DNA from 2 places in the Halobacillus shinanisalinarum genome. Region 2 is predicted to be linked to the other one. Evidence: a T-box and tRNA genes for the amino acid it is inferred to sense, from the RefSeq annotation. Region 2 holds a T-box; the other holds one or more tRNA genes.

Region 1 (6,138 bases), 210 kb from region 2:
CTCTTTCGAGAAAGTCGGGAAGCTGCCGCATACGGAAGACGTACCTGGTTGGTTGTTCAGTTTTGAGAGATCAAACGATCTTTCAATGTGAACCTTGAAAACTGGATAAGATAATCAGAACGTGACGATCCTCTTTAGATAGAGATCGACACGGGATGACAAGACATCAAACATCAATTTTTTAACGTCTTTTCACGACGACAATAGTTAAGTGAATAAGGGCGCACGGTGGATGCCTTGGTACTAGGAGCCGATGAAGGACGGGACTAACACCGATATGCTTTGGGAAGCCGTAAGTAGGCTGTGCACCGAAGATTTCCGAATGGGGGAACCCCCTGCTCGTAATGGAGCAGGATCCTTTACTGAATACATAGGTAAGGGAAGGCAGACCCGGGGAACTGAAACATCTCATTACCCGGAGGAAGAGAAAGCAAACGCGATTTCCCAAGTAGCGGCGAGCGAAACGGAAACAGCCCAAACCAGAAAGCTTGCTTTCTGGGTTGTAGGACACTCCTTTGGAGTTACAAAAAAAGAGGATAGATGAATCGATCTGGAACGATCAGCCAGAGCAGGTAAGAGCCCTGTAGTCGACATCTTCTTTTCTCCGGAGTGGATCCTGAGTACGGCGGAACACGAGGAATTCCGTCGGAATCCGGGAGGACCATCTCCCAAGGCTAAATACTCCCTAGTAACCGATAGTGAACCAGTACCGTGAGGGAAAGGTGAAAAGCACCCCGGAAGGGGAGTGAAAGAGATCCTGAAACCGTGCGCCTACAAGTAGTCGGAGCCCATTGATGGGTGACGGCGTGCCTTTTGTAGAATGAACCGGCGAGTTACGACCGTCTGCAAGGTTAAGCTAAAGCAGCGGAGCCGCAGCGAAAGCGAGTCTGAATAGGGCGAAGCAGTAGGCGGTCGTAGACCCGAAACCGTGTGATCTACCCATGTCCAGGGTGAAGGTCAGGTAACACTGACTGGAGGCCCGAACCCACGCAAGTTGAAAATTGCGGGGATGAGGTGTGGGTAGGGGTGAAATGCCAATCGAACACGGAGATAGCTGGTTCTCTCCGAAATAGCTTTAGGGCTAGCCTCAGAATAGAAAGTCTTGGAGGTAGAGCACTGATTGGACGAGGGGCCCCTACCGGGTTACCGAATTCAGTCAAACTCCGAATGCCAACGACTTTGTTCTGGGAGTCAGACCATGGGTGATAAGGTTCATGGTCGAAAGGGAAACAGCCCAGACCGCCAGCTAAGGTCCCCAAGTGTGTGTTAAGTGGAAAAGGATGTGGCGTTGCTTAGACAACCAGGATGTTGGCTTAGAAGCAGCCATCATTGAAAGAGTGCGTAATAGCTCACTGGTCGAGTGACGCTGCGCCGAAAATATACCGGGGCTAAACACACCACCGAAGCTGCGGATTGATCCTTAGGGATCAGTGGTAGGAGAGCGTTCTAAGGGCTGCGAAGTCAGACCGTAAGGACTGGTGGAGCGCTTAGAAGTGAGAATGCCGGTATGAGTAGCGAAAAAAGAGTGAGAATCTCTTTCACCGAAAGCCCAAGGTTTCCTGAGGAAGGCTCGTCCTCTCAGGGTTAGTCGGGACCTAAGCCGAGGCCGAAAGGCGTAGGCGATGGCCAACAGGTTGATATTCCTGTACCGCCTCCTTTCCGTTTGAACGACGGGGGGACGCAGGAGGATAAGGAGAGCGCACCACTGGATGTGTGCGTCCAAGCAGTGAGACGGTCGAGACAGGCAAATCCGCTCGGCAACGTCAAGCTGTGATGGGGAGGGAACTAGAGTACCGAAGCTCCTGATTTCACACTGCCAAGAAAATCCTCTAGTGAGGAAAGAGGCGCCCGTACCGCAAACCAACACAGGTAGGCGAGGAGAGAATCCTAAGGTGAGCGGGAGAACTCTCGTTAAGGAACTCGGCAAAATGACCCCGTAACTTCGGGAGAAGGGGTGCTCCTCTGCCGAGGAGCCGCAGTGAAAAGGCCCAAGCGACTGTTTACCAAAAACACAGGTCTCTGCGAAGCCGTAAGGCGAAGTATAGGGGCTGACACCTGCCCGGTGCTGGAAGGTTAAGGGGATGCGTTAGCGCTTGGCGCGAAGCGTTGAACCGAAGCCCCAGTAAACGGCGGCCGTAACTATAACGGTCCTAAGGTAGCGAAATTCCTTGTCGGGTAAGTTCCGACCCGCACGAAAGGTGCAACGACTTGGGCACTGTCTCAACGAGAGACCCGGTGAAATTATACTATGCGTGAAGATGCGCATTACCCGCGACAGGACGGAAAGACCCCGTGGAGCTTTACTGTAGCCTGATATTGAATGTTGGTACAGCTTGTACAGGATAGGTGGGAGCCTGAGAAGCCGGAGCGCTAGCTTCGGTGGAGGCGCTGGTGGGATACCACCCTGGCTGTACGGACATTCTAACCCAGGACCGTGATCCGGTTCGGAGACAGTGTCAGGTGGGCAGTTTGACTGGGGCGGTCGCCTCCTAAAGAGTAACGGAGGCGCCCAAAGGTTCCCTCAGAATGGTTGGAAATCATTCGCAGAGTGTAAAGGCACAAGGGAGCTTGACTGCGAGACCTACAAGTCGAGCAGGGACGAAAGTCGGGCTTAGTGATCCGGCGGTACCGTATGGAAGGGCCGTCGCTCAACGGATAAAAGCTACCCCGGGGATAACAGGCTTATCTCCCCCAAGAGTCCACATCGACGGGGAGGTTTGGCACCTCGATGTCGGCTCATCGCATCCTGGGGCTGTAGTCGGTCCCAAGGGTTGGGCTGTTCGCCCATTAAAGCGGTACGCGAGCTGGGTTCAGAACGTCGTGAGACAGTTCGGTCCCTATCCGTCGTGGGCGTTGGAAATCTGAAAGGAGCTGTCCTTAGTACGAGAGGACCGGGATGGACACACCGCTGGTGTACCAGTTGTTCCGCCAGGAGCATCGCTGGGTAGCTACGTGTGGACGGGATAAGTGCTGAAAGCATCTAAGCATGAAGCCCCCCTTGAGATGAGATTTCCCCTTACGCCAAGTAAGTAAGATTCCTCAGAGACGATGAGGTCGATAGGTCCGAGGTCGAAGCGTGGTGACACGTGAAGCTGACGGATACTAATCAATCGATGACTTATCTATATCAAAATTGAATCGTTTGGTCTTGCCTGTCTTATCCAGTTTTGAGGGTTTTCAAAAACTTCTACATAAACCCTTGATTTTTCTTTTAAAGAGCAATATAATATATCTTGTCCTTTAAAAAAGAGAATTAAGAGATCTGGTGGCGACGGCGAAGAGGTCACACCTGTTCCCATGCCGAACACAGTAGTTAAGCTCTTCAGCGCCGATGGTAGTCGGGTCGATCCCCGTGAGAGTAGGACGCTGCCAGGTTTCATTATTATTCCACCGTAGCTCAGTGGTAGAGCAATCGGCTGTTAACCGATCGGTCGTAGGTTCGAATCCTACCGGTGGAGCCATTACGGAGAGCTGTCCGAGCTGGCCGAAGGAGCACGATTGGAATTCGTGTAAACCGTTTTCGCGGTTTCGAGGGTTCGAATCCCTCGCTCTCCGCCATATCGAACATAACGAAAGTTTTCGATTGGCCCGTTGGTCAAGTGGTTAAGACACCGCCCTTTCACGGCGGTATCACGGGTTCGAATCCCGTACGGGTCACCAACTTCCCAAAGCTTATTAGTGAAAGTATTATTAAATATATCATTTTCTTAATACATTACATATCTAGTAAGTTATATAGCTGGAGGATTAGCTCAGCTGGGAGAGCACTTGCCTTACAAGCAAGGGGTCGCAGGTTCGAGCCCTGCATCCTCCACCATCTATTTTCTAGTGGAAATTCCACATTATCGCGGGGTAGAGCAGTCTGGTAGCTCGTCGGGCTCATAACCCGGAGGTCACAGGTTCAAATCCTGTCCCCGCAACCAAATTTGGTCCGGTAGTTCAGTTGGTTAGAATGCCTGCCTGTCACGCAGGAGGTCGCGGGTTCGAGTCCCGTCCGGACCGCCATGTTTACATATACACGTAAATCATTAGAAATCTGGCTCGGTAGCTCAGTCGGTAGAGCAACGGACTGAAAATCCGTGTGTCGGCGGTTCGATTCCGTCCCGAGCCACCTTTTTCCACTAGCCGGCCTAGCTCAACTGGTAGAGCAACTGATTTGTAATCAGTAGGTTGGGGGTTCAAGTCCTCTGGCCGGCACCATTTGGTCATTGTGATGGAGGGATAGCGAAGTTGGCCAAACGCGGCGGACTGTAAATCCGCTCCCATCGGGTTCGTAGGTTCGAGTCCTACTCCCTCCACCATTTATAGGGGTATAGTTTAATGGTAAAACTGCGGTCTCCAAAACCGCCAATGTGGGTTCAATTCCTACTACCCCTGCTTTTTACATTATGGCGGCTATGGCGAAGGGGTTAACGCACCGGATTGTGGTTCCGGCATGCGTGGGTTCAAATCCCACTAGTCGCCCCATTTTTAAATTAATCTGTTGGGCCATAGCCAAGCGGTAAGGCCACGGTTTTTGGTACCGTCATGCGCTGGTTCGAATCCAGCTGGCCCAGCCATCAGATGCGGGAGTAGTTCAGTGGTAGAACACCACCTTGCCAAGGTGGGGGTCGCGGGTTCGAATCCCGTCTCCCGCTCCATTTTATATTCATAACTAAGAGATGGTTAGCATAGGATGTAAAACGGCGGCATAGCCAAGCGGTAAGGCAGAGGACTGCAACTCCTCTATCACCGGTTCGATTCCGGTTGCCGCCTCCATGCCGGTGTGGCGGAATTGGCAGACGCGCACGACTCAAAATCGTGTTCCTCACGGAGTGTCGGTTCGAACCCGACCACCGGTATTATTTTATTTTCGTTAAGAGTAAGTCAATTAGTCTTGAATATACTGTAATATCAACGTTTCTCACATTGTGGGAAGCGTTTTTTTTGTTGTCTTTTTTAGCTAAAATACGTAGATTTTTAGTGTTTACCCATTGTCTCTAATCATGTGTATTAATCGTGCGAATAGCTCCGAAGGAAGGCAAGCTATGGCAAGACGTAAGAATAATCTTAATGACCGTGAAATATCCATTGTCCGAAAAAGTTCGAATTCATTCGTATGCAGAATCATTCAATGAAGCGATAATTTATTTAATGATATTGTGATTTATGTAATTAAGACCGTCCCAGTATTCTTTGATTTAGGGATAGCCTACATAAGAAAAAGGTATTGAGTTTTACAATTTATGTTAGAATATTAGTAATCATTATTTAACAAACGAAGTAGGTTAGCGTAAGGTTCAAGAATAGTATGGGAGGGTATAAAAATGGGGTTTAATGAAGTTTTAAGAAATAGGGAGAGGACTGATAAAAAAGCTAAGGAGGGGCGATTATATATCAGAAGCATTGAATTTGATACTGTCTTGGATACTTTGGATACCCCAATTGTTTCTCTTACCTTTTAAGTTGTTATTCAGAGGTATATCCTGGCTAACAAGTACAATAATTCAAAACTAATCATGAGATAAATGCAGTTTAATTCTCTAAAAAGTCCCTTTTTGACGTTGGACAGTGGGTGGGAATCTTACTACTCTGACAAATAGAAAGGGGATGAGTTGAATGAAACGCAATCAGTACACGATAGCGCTCAAACAACAAGTCTTCAAAGAAGCCGAAGAAACCGCGAATAAAAGCCTAGTCACTCGTCTTTATAAACTAAGCGCTAATATGGTAGATCATTGGTGCCAGGAGTTTCATAAAGGAAAACTTGGGGATGTGTCTCTTGATCAAGTAGATTCAATTGACACGAAACACCTGGCTGAAGAGATCGGTCATTTAAAGAAACTTCTGGGTGAGAAGGATCTTGAAATCGACGTTCTGGGGATCTCGTAAAAGAAAAGCCCTCATTCACGGAAAAAATTGAAGTAGCCGATTACTGGATCGCTCAGGGCTATGCCATGACGAAGGTTCTGAACATCGTTGGCATCAAGCGCTCCACCTACTACTACCAAAAGAATGCCAAGGTGGCGGTCAAGCAGTTCAAGGTTGGTTTGAAGTAGACATGACCCTTATGGTTGGAGACCAAAAGCCAAATGAGAATTTTAGAACGGATAGGGTGGTTCTAAAAATAGACGCACCATAATAGGTAGGAACCTCACA
Region 2 (6,138 bases):
TCTTGATGAGTTGAAACATTCGGATTACCCAGAGGAAATTCGTTATTGGTTAACAGAATGGAATCCTGCTGAATATCGTTTTATAAAAGAATTAACGAATGAAGAAGCATGGGAGCGTCTGTACTATGGTGCATCTCATGGCTGGAGTGTACACCATGAAGAATTATGCGGAAAGCTTATTAAAGGGCAGCCTTTTTTCGAAACCATTTGGGAAGGGGAAAACCAGAAGGCAGCCAAACATATTAAAAGCCAGAATTGAGGTTAAGCTCAATTCTGGCTTTTTGTCAGTCTATGGATGTGTTTGGGCGGAATCATCATGAATTTAGTCAGAATCATCTACCTTTTAGTTAGAATCTTTTCAAAATTCGTCAGAAACTTTCCGGTTTTTGGTGAAATGATGACGAATTAGGGTAGAATGATCTCAAGTTTGGGCAGGAACTTTCCGCTTCAAAGATGGGAAACTTGCCTTGCTTTCTTACTTTTTCCTAACACGTCCTAAGCCCATAGCTTTCTTGGCTTTTTTCAACATCTTATTTGCTTGGAAGCTCGCATGATTGGCTCCCTGATCCAACATATCGTCTAATTCATCTGATTGGATGAGTTGATCATATCGCTCTTGAATGGGCTTTAAAGTTGCAATAACAGCTTGGGCCACATCCTCTTTGAATACTCCATATCCAGTATTCTGGTATTTTTCCTCTAAATCCTCAACAGAAATACCGGAGCAAATAGAATAGATAGTGAGCAAGTTGGCTACTCCTGGTTTATTTTCCTTATCGTATTTAACGACACCCTCAGAATCTGTCACAGCGCTTTTGACTTTCTTCAAAATTTTCTTTTCATCATCAAGCATGGAGATGAATGCTTTTTGGTTAGCATCCGATTTACTCATTTTGTTAGTTGGTTCCTGAAGTGACATAATTCGTGCCCCGACTTTAGGTATGCTGACTTCTGGTACAGTAAAGATATCATTATATTTATTGTTAAATCGCTGGGCTAAATTTCTAGTCAATTCCAGATGCTGTTTCTGATCTTCTCCTACAGGTACAATATCCGTTTTATACAAAAGAATGTCTGCAGCCATGAGAGGAGGATAGGTTAACAGCCCAGAGGTCACCCCTTCTTTACCTCCCTGGGATTTATCCTTGAATTGTGTCATTCTCTCGAGTTCCCCGATATAACTGACACATTGCAACATCCATCCTAATTGCGTATGCTCGGGCACCTCAGATTGAATGAACAATGTTGATTTGCTTACATCAATCCCTGAAGCGATGTACAAGGCCGCTAGGGATCGAATGTTTTCTCTAAGTTGAAGACGGTCTTGGGGCACGGTGATGGCGTGTTCATCTACCACGCAGAAATAACAGTTATAGTCATTTTGCAAGTCAACAAAATGCTTTAATGCCCCTAAATAATTCCCTAATGTTAATGTACCACTAGGTTGAATACCAGAAAAAATAGTTTTCATTTTCTTCACCCCTTGAATAAATTTTAAATAAAAAAACATTCGTCCCTTCCATTTATATGGAAGGGACGAATGTTTCGCGGTGCCACCCTTATTACTTTTTGAAAATGCTCAGTTCAGTCGCTAAGACTAGAATGTCTTTTAGATTGCCCCCAGCGCTTTTCTTGAAAAGTCAGCTCAAGTTCGTTATCGCCGAATTTACGTAAATCTGCTCCAAAGCCCCAATTTCATTTTATTCCGCTTCACTGCTCCCAGCCAACCACAGTTTCTCTTGTAAGCAATAGAATAAAATTACTTCACTTTATCATAGCGATTTAGATGTATAAGAGGAAGTTCAAAAAGTCCTCAAATGATTAACGGCGCATTTCTTGTTGCTCGGTTTTTCCGACCTCACGTAGGAAAGGCATACGCTGTGGTCGGAAAAACTGTCGCGCCCTCGACCTTCTTGCGACGTACGGGATGTGCCAGTGTCGACGTTCCCATTCGTCAACTTTTCGAACACACACTAGTAAGTAGCTTTTAGAAAATTATAGAAGAGTCTCTCTTCCTTTGCAAGTCTAGTCCTTAATTATAATATACAGCAAGCAATGCGGCTAACCCAATACTCAAAATTACCCCTTGAAACATAAAGAAACGTGACCATGAACGATGCACAATCTCAGATGGCAAAGGTTTATCTTCCCATTCATCGAGGTAGTCCTTATTCTTTGACATACGGTTTGTGAACCTTCTCATGCTGTAAGTGATTCCATCAAAGAACCCACCGCGAACAACCCATAAAATCAATCCGATAAATAAATAAACGTAAGCTATATAAAATAATAAATTGATGAAGTTAAGGAGGTCATGAGCTGGCGCCCAAAATACAAAGAGCAGTGCGCATAGGAAGAAATTCAACACAACGATTGTCCATTTGCTCCGTACAATGGCCATTTCGTTCACACCTTTCTGAAAAACTCTTACATATTATAGCATGTTTTTGATTTCAAATATATGCTTTATACGAGGGTTGAAATGTATTTTAATTACAGGGGGTGCAAAGTTGTACTAAAATTTGTATAATTGAAAGCGTTGGCAAAATGTACATAAAATAAAGGGAGGAATGATTACATGAAAGGAAAAAAGTGGTTTGTACTAGCGTTGACATTAGTTCTAAGTATTTTTCTGTCCGCCTGTAGTGGAGAAGATTCAGAAACTAGTTCTGAAGGCAATAGTGATGGAGAAAGTTCTAAATCCAGCAAACAGGTACTTAATCTAATTGATAAAGCGGAAATTCCGTCAATGGATTCATCACTCACGATAGATGCGCTGGCATCTCAGTGGTTAGGATCAACAAAGGATGGACTGTATCGCCTTGGCGAAGGCGGTGAGCCGGAGCCTGGAATTGCGATGGAGCACGAGGTAAGTGATGACGGATTAGTATGGACCTTTCATTTACGCGATGATGCGACATGGTCTAATGGAGACCCTGTTACGGCACATGACTTTGTTTTTGCCTGGCAGCGGGCGGTTGATCCAGACACAGGGTCTGAGTACGGTCCCTATATGATGGGGGGCGTGATTAAAAACGCTACAGCTGTTTCAAAAGGGGAAGTGTCTGTTGATGAATTAGGAGTAAAAGCTGTTGATGATTATACTTTTGAAGTTACGTTAGAGCAGCCAACACCTTATTTCGAATCGATGACGACGTTCGGGACATTCCTGCCGCTTAACGAGAAATTTGTTAAAGAACAAGGTGAAAATTACGCGATGGAAGCAGATGCATTGCTTTCAAACGGACCTTTTATCATGACTGAATGGAATCATGGGGAAGGTTGGACAGTGGAAAAAAACGAAGATTACTGGGATGCTGATGCGGTTAAACTTGATCAGATTAACGTAAGTGTTGTAAAAGAAACAGCAGCAGCCGTTAACTTATATCAAACAGGGAAAGTTGACCGTGTGAATCTATCCTCAGAATTCGTAGATGAGTATCGGTCCTCTGAAGAATTTAAGGTGGAAGAAGAACCAACGACATTCTTCCTTAAGATGAACCAGGAAAATGAAATACTGGCAAACAAGAAAGCGCGTAAGGCGATTCAGATGGTGATCGACCGTCAGGCGATGGTAGATGTTATTTTAAATAATGGATCCATTCCTGTTGGGGGATTGTTCCTGGGAATTTTGTCAAACACCCTGAGTCTGGAAAAGACTTCCGAGAAATCAATGGAAGCCTTATTGAAACAAATGTAGAAAAAGCAAATGAGCTGTGGGCTCAAGCAAAAGAAGAACTAGGCATTGAAGAAGCAGAGCTTGGGTATTTAGGTGGCGACACAGAAGTTGCTCAAAACCTTGATGCCTATGTGAAAGACCAACTTGAACAACTGGAAGGGTTAACAGTCAATGTGGAGAGTGTACCTTTTCAAATTCGTCTAGAGCGAGATAAGAATATGGATTATGACCTCGAGAATTACGGTTGGGGACCTGATTATATCGACCCGAATACATTCTTAAACATTTGGGTAACGAATCAGGGGAATAATAAAACGGGTTATTCAAGTGAAAAGTATGATAAGTTAATTGAAAAAGCAGCTACCGAACTTGCATTAAAGCCGATTGAACGCTTTGAGACATTTTTAGAGGCCGAGAATTTGCTCATTAAAGAAGATGCGGTGCTTGCACCTCTCTACCAGCGAGCAAGGGCACAGCTTTGGAAGCCTTATGTGAAAAATGTAACCGCCAACCCAATGGGTCCTGACTATACGTACAAATATGCCTTTGTTGAAGGTAAATAATAGAACAATTAAGGAGGAGGGGATCTGACAGATCCCCTCCTTTTGATTTGTAGAGAATGTTCAAAAAGTCACCAAATGCTTGTAGTAGTAAAATTGATTACGTGAATGTTTTCATATCACAAAGTAGTAAAATATTATCCTAAACCATTATATAATAGTTAGCTTTTTGTAAATTAAACTAGGTAATTAGTTGTGTTTTATGTTACGCGAACGTAATAATAGCAAGCTTTGTGAAATTTTTATAAAAAAAAGGTAATGCAAAATAGTTTGAAAACTTGTATAATTCGTAATGTGGACAAAGAGCCACACCAAAATTCAGAAAAATTTTAGGGGAGGTCATTTTCTACATGAAAAAGACAAATTGGTTATTGCTAGTACTAGCACTAGTATTTAGCATGTTCCTCGCTGCTTGTTCAGGAGGCGGAGATTCAGAAACTGGATCTGATGGCGGTACTGACAGCGGTAGCGAAGGAGAAGAAGCTGCTGGGGACAGCGAGCAAGTACTTAACCTATCTGACTCAGCTGAAATTCCAACAATGGACTCATCACTAGCTACAGATGCGGTAGCATTCCAATGGTTAGGATCTACGAAAGACGGTCTTTACCGTCTTGGCGAAAACGGAGAGCCTGAGCCAGGAATCGCAAAGAGTCATGAAGTAAGTGAAGATGGTCTTATTTGGACATTCACACTACGTGAAGACGCCACTTGGTCTAACGGAGACCCTGTAACTGCAAATGATTTCGTGTTTGCATGGCAGCGTGCCGTTAACCCTGACACGGGTTCCGAATACGGTCCATACATGTTAGGCGGAGTTGTTAAAAATGCTTCATCGATCGCTGCAGGAGACACTCCAGTTGAAGAGCTAGGCGTTAAGGCTGTAGATGACTATACATTAGAAGTCACCTTAGAAAAACCTGTTCCTTACTTCGAATCAATGACAACATTTGGCACATTCCTACCAATGAATAAGAAGTTCGTAGAAGAACAAGGTGAGAATTATGCAATGGAAGCGGATACAATGATGGCAAACGGACCATTCAAAATGACTGAATGGAGTCATGGAGAAGGTTGGACTCTTGAGAAGAATGAAGATTACTGGGATGCAGAAAACGTTAAACTTAATCAAATCAACGTCAGTGTTGTTAAAGAAACAGCTTCTGATGTTAACCTGTATCAAACAGGAGAGATTGATCGTGTTAACTTATCAGCGGAATTCGTTGATCAGTATCGTTCGTCAGAAGAGTACCGTGTACAAGAAGAACCAACTTTGTTCTATCTTAAGATGAACCAGGAAAATGAAATCTTGTCTAATGTAAATGCACGTAAAGCGATTCAAATGGTTATTGATCGTCAATCCATGGTAGACGTGATTCTTAACAATGGTTCCATCCCTGCTGGCGGTGACATTCCTAAAAACTTTGTTAAGCACCCTGAAAGTGGGGAAGATTTCCGTGAAATTAACGGTTCACTAGTGGAAACAGACGTAGAAAAAGCACAAGAACTTTGGGGGAAAGCTAAGGAAGAGTTAGGCATTGAAACAGCAGAGCTTGGCTACCTTGGCGGTGATACTGAAGTGGCTCAAAACCTTGATGCTTATATCAAAGACCAACTTGAACAACTTGAGGGTCTAACAGTTAACGTCGAAAGTGTTCCATTCCAAATTCGTATCGAACGTGATAAGAATATGGACTATGAATTGCAAAATGCTGGCTGGGGTCCTGACTACATCGATCCGAACACATTCCTGAACATGTGGGTAACGGACGGTGGCAACAACCATACAGGCTACGCCAACGAAGAGTATGATGCTTTAATAGAGAAAGCGAACACTGAGCTTGCAATGGACCCTGTTCCTCGTTTTGAAACATTCCTTGAAGCTGAGAAAATGCTGATTC

Evidence for each region. A T-box is a leader RNA that pairs with one kind of tRNA and senses whether it is charged. The one in region 2 lies ahead of trpS (tryptophan--tRNA ligase), so its partner is inferred to be a tRNA-Trp.
Region 1: it encodes a tRNA-Trp, which carries the amino acid that the T-box ahead of trpS (tryptophan--tRNA ligase) is inferred to sense. The anticodon was not compared.

The regions. Positions count from the first base shown of each region.
Region 1 is NZ_CP095074.1:3,979,066-3,985,203, forward strand. It holds rRNA gene MUO14_RS19665 (23S ribosomal RNA) at 206-3,126, shown strand; rRNA gene rrf (5S ribosomal RNA) at 3,262-3,375, shown strand; tRNA gene MUO14_RS19675 (tRNA-Asn) at 3,387-3,461, shown strand; tRNA gene MUO14_RS19680 (tRNA-Ser) at 3,466-3,558, shown strand; tRNA gene MUO14_RS19685 (tRNA-Glu) at 3,586-3,660, shown strand; tRNA gene MUO14_RS19690 (tRNA-Val) at 3,742-3,817, shown strand; tRNA gene MUO14_RS19695 (tRNA-Met) at 3,847-3,923, shown strand; tRNA gene MUO14_RS19700 (tRNA-Asp) at 3,929-4,005, shown strand; tRNA gene MUO14_RS19705 (tRNA-Phe) at 4,039-4,111, shown strand; tRNA gene MUO14_RS19710 (tRNA-Thr) at 4,125-4,200, shown strand; tRNA gene MUO14_RS19715 (tRNA-Tyr) at 4,216-4,301, shown strand; tRNA gene MUO14_RS19720 (tRNA-Trp) at 4,307-4,377, shown strand; tRNA gene MUO14_RS19725 (tRNA-His) at 4,392-4,467, shown strand; tRNA gene MUO14_RS19730 (tRNA-Gln) at 4,485-4,559, shown strand; tRNA gene MUO14_RS19735 (tRNA-Gly) at 4,566-4,640, shown strand; tRNA gene MUO14_RS19740 (tRNA-Cys) at 4,685-4,758, shown strand; tRNA gene MUO14_RS19745 (tRNA-Leu) at 4,760-4,841, shown strand; gene MUO14_RS19750 (hypothetical protein) at 5,307-5,444, shown strand; gene MUO14_RS19755 (helix-turn-helix domain-containing protein) at 5,599-5,871, shown strand.
Region 2 is NZ_CP095074.1:4,192,863-4,199,000, forward strand. It holds gene MUO14_RS20830 (DUF3603 family protein) at 1-259, shown strand, start outside; gene trpS (tryptophan--tRNA ligase) at 476-1,471, opposite strand; T-box leader at 1,530-1,785, opposite strand; gene MUO14_RS20840 (DUF3899 domain-containing protein) at 2,033-2,401, opposite strand; partial or broken gene MUO14_RS24885 (peptide ABC transporter substrate-binding protein) at 2,858-4,242, shown strand; gene MUO14_RS20850 (peptide ABC transporter substrate-binding protein) at 4,590-6,138, shown strand, end outside.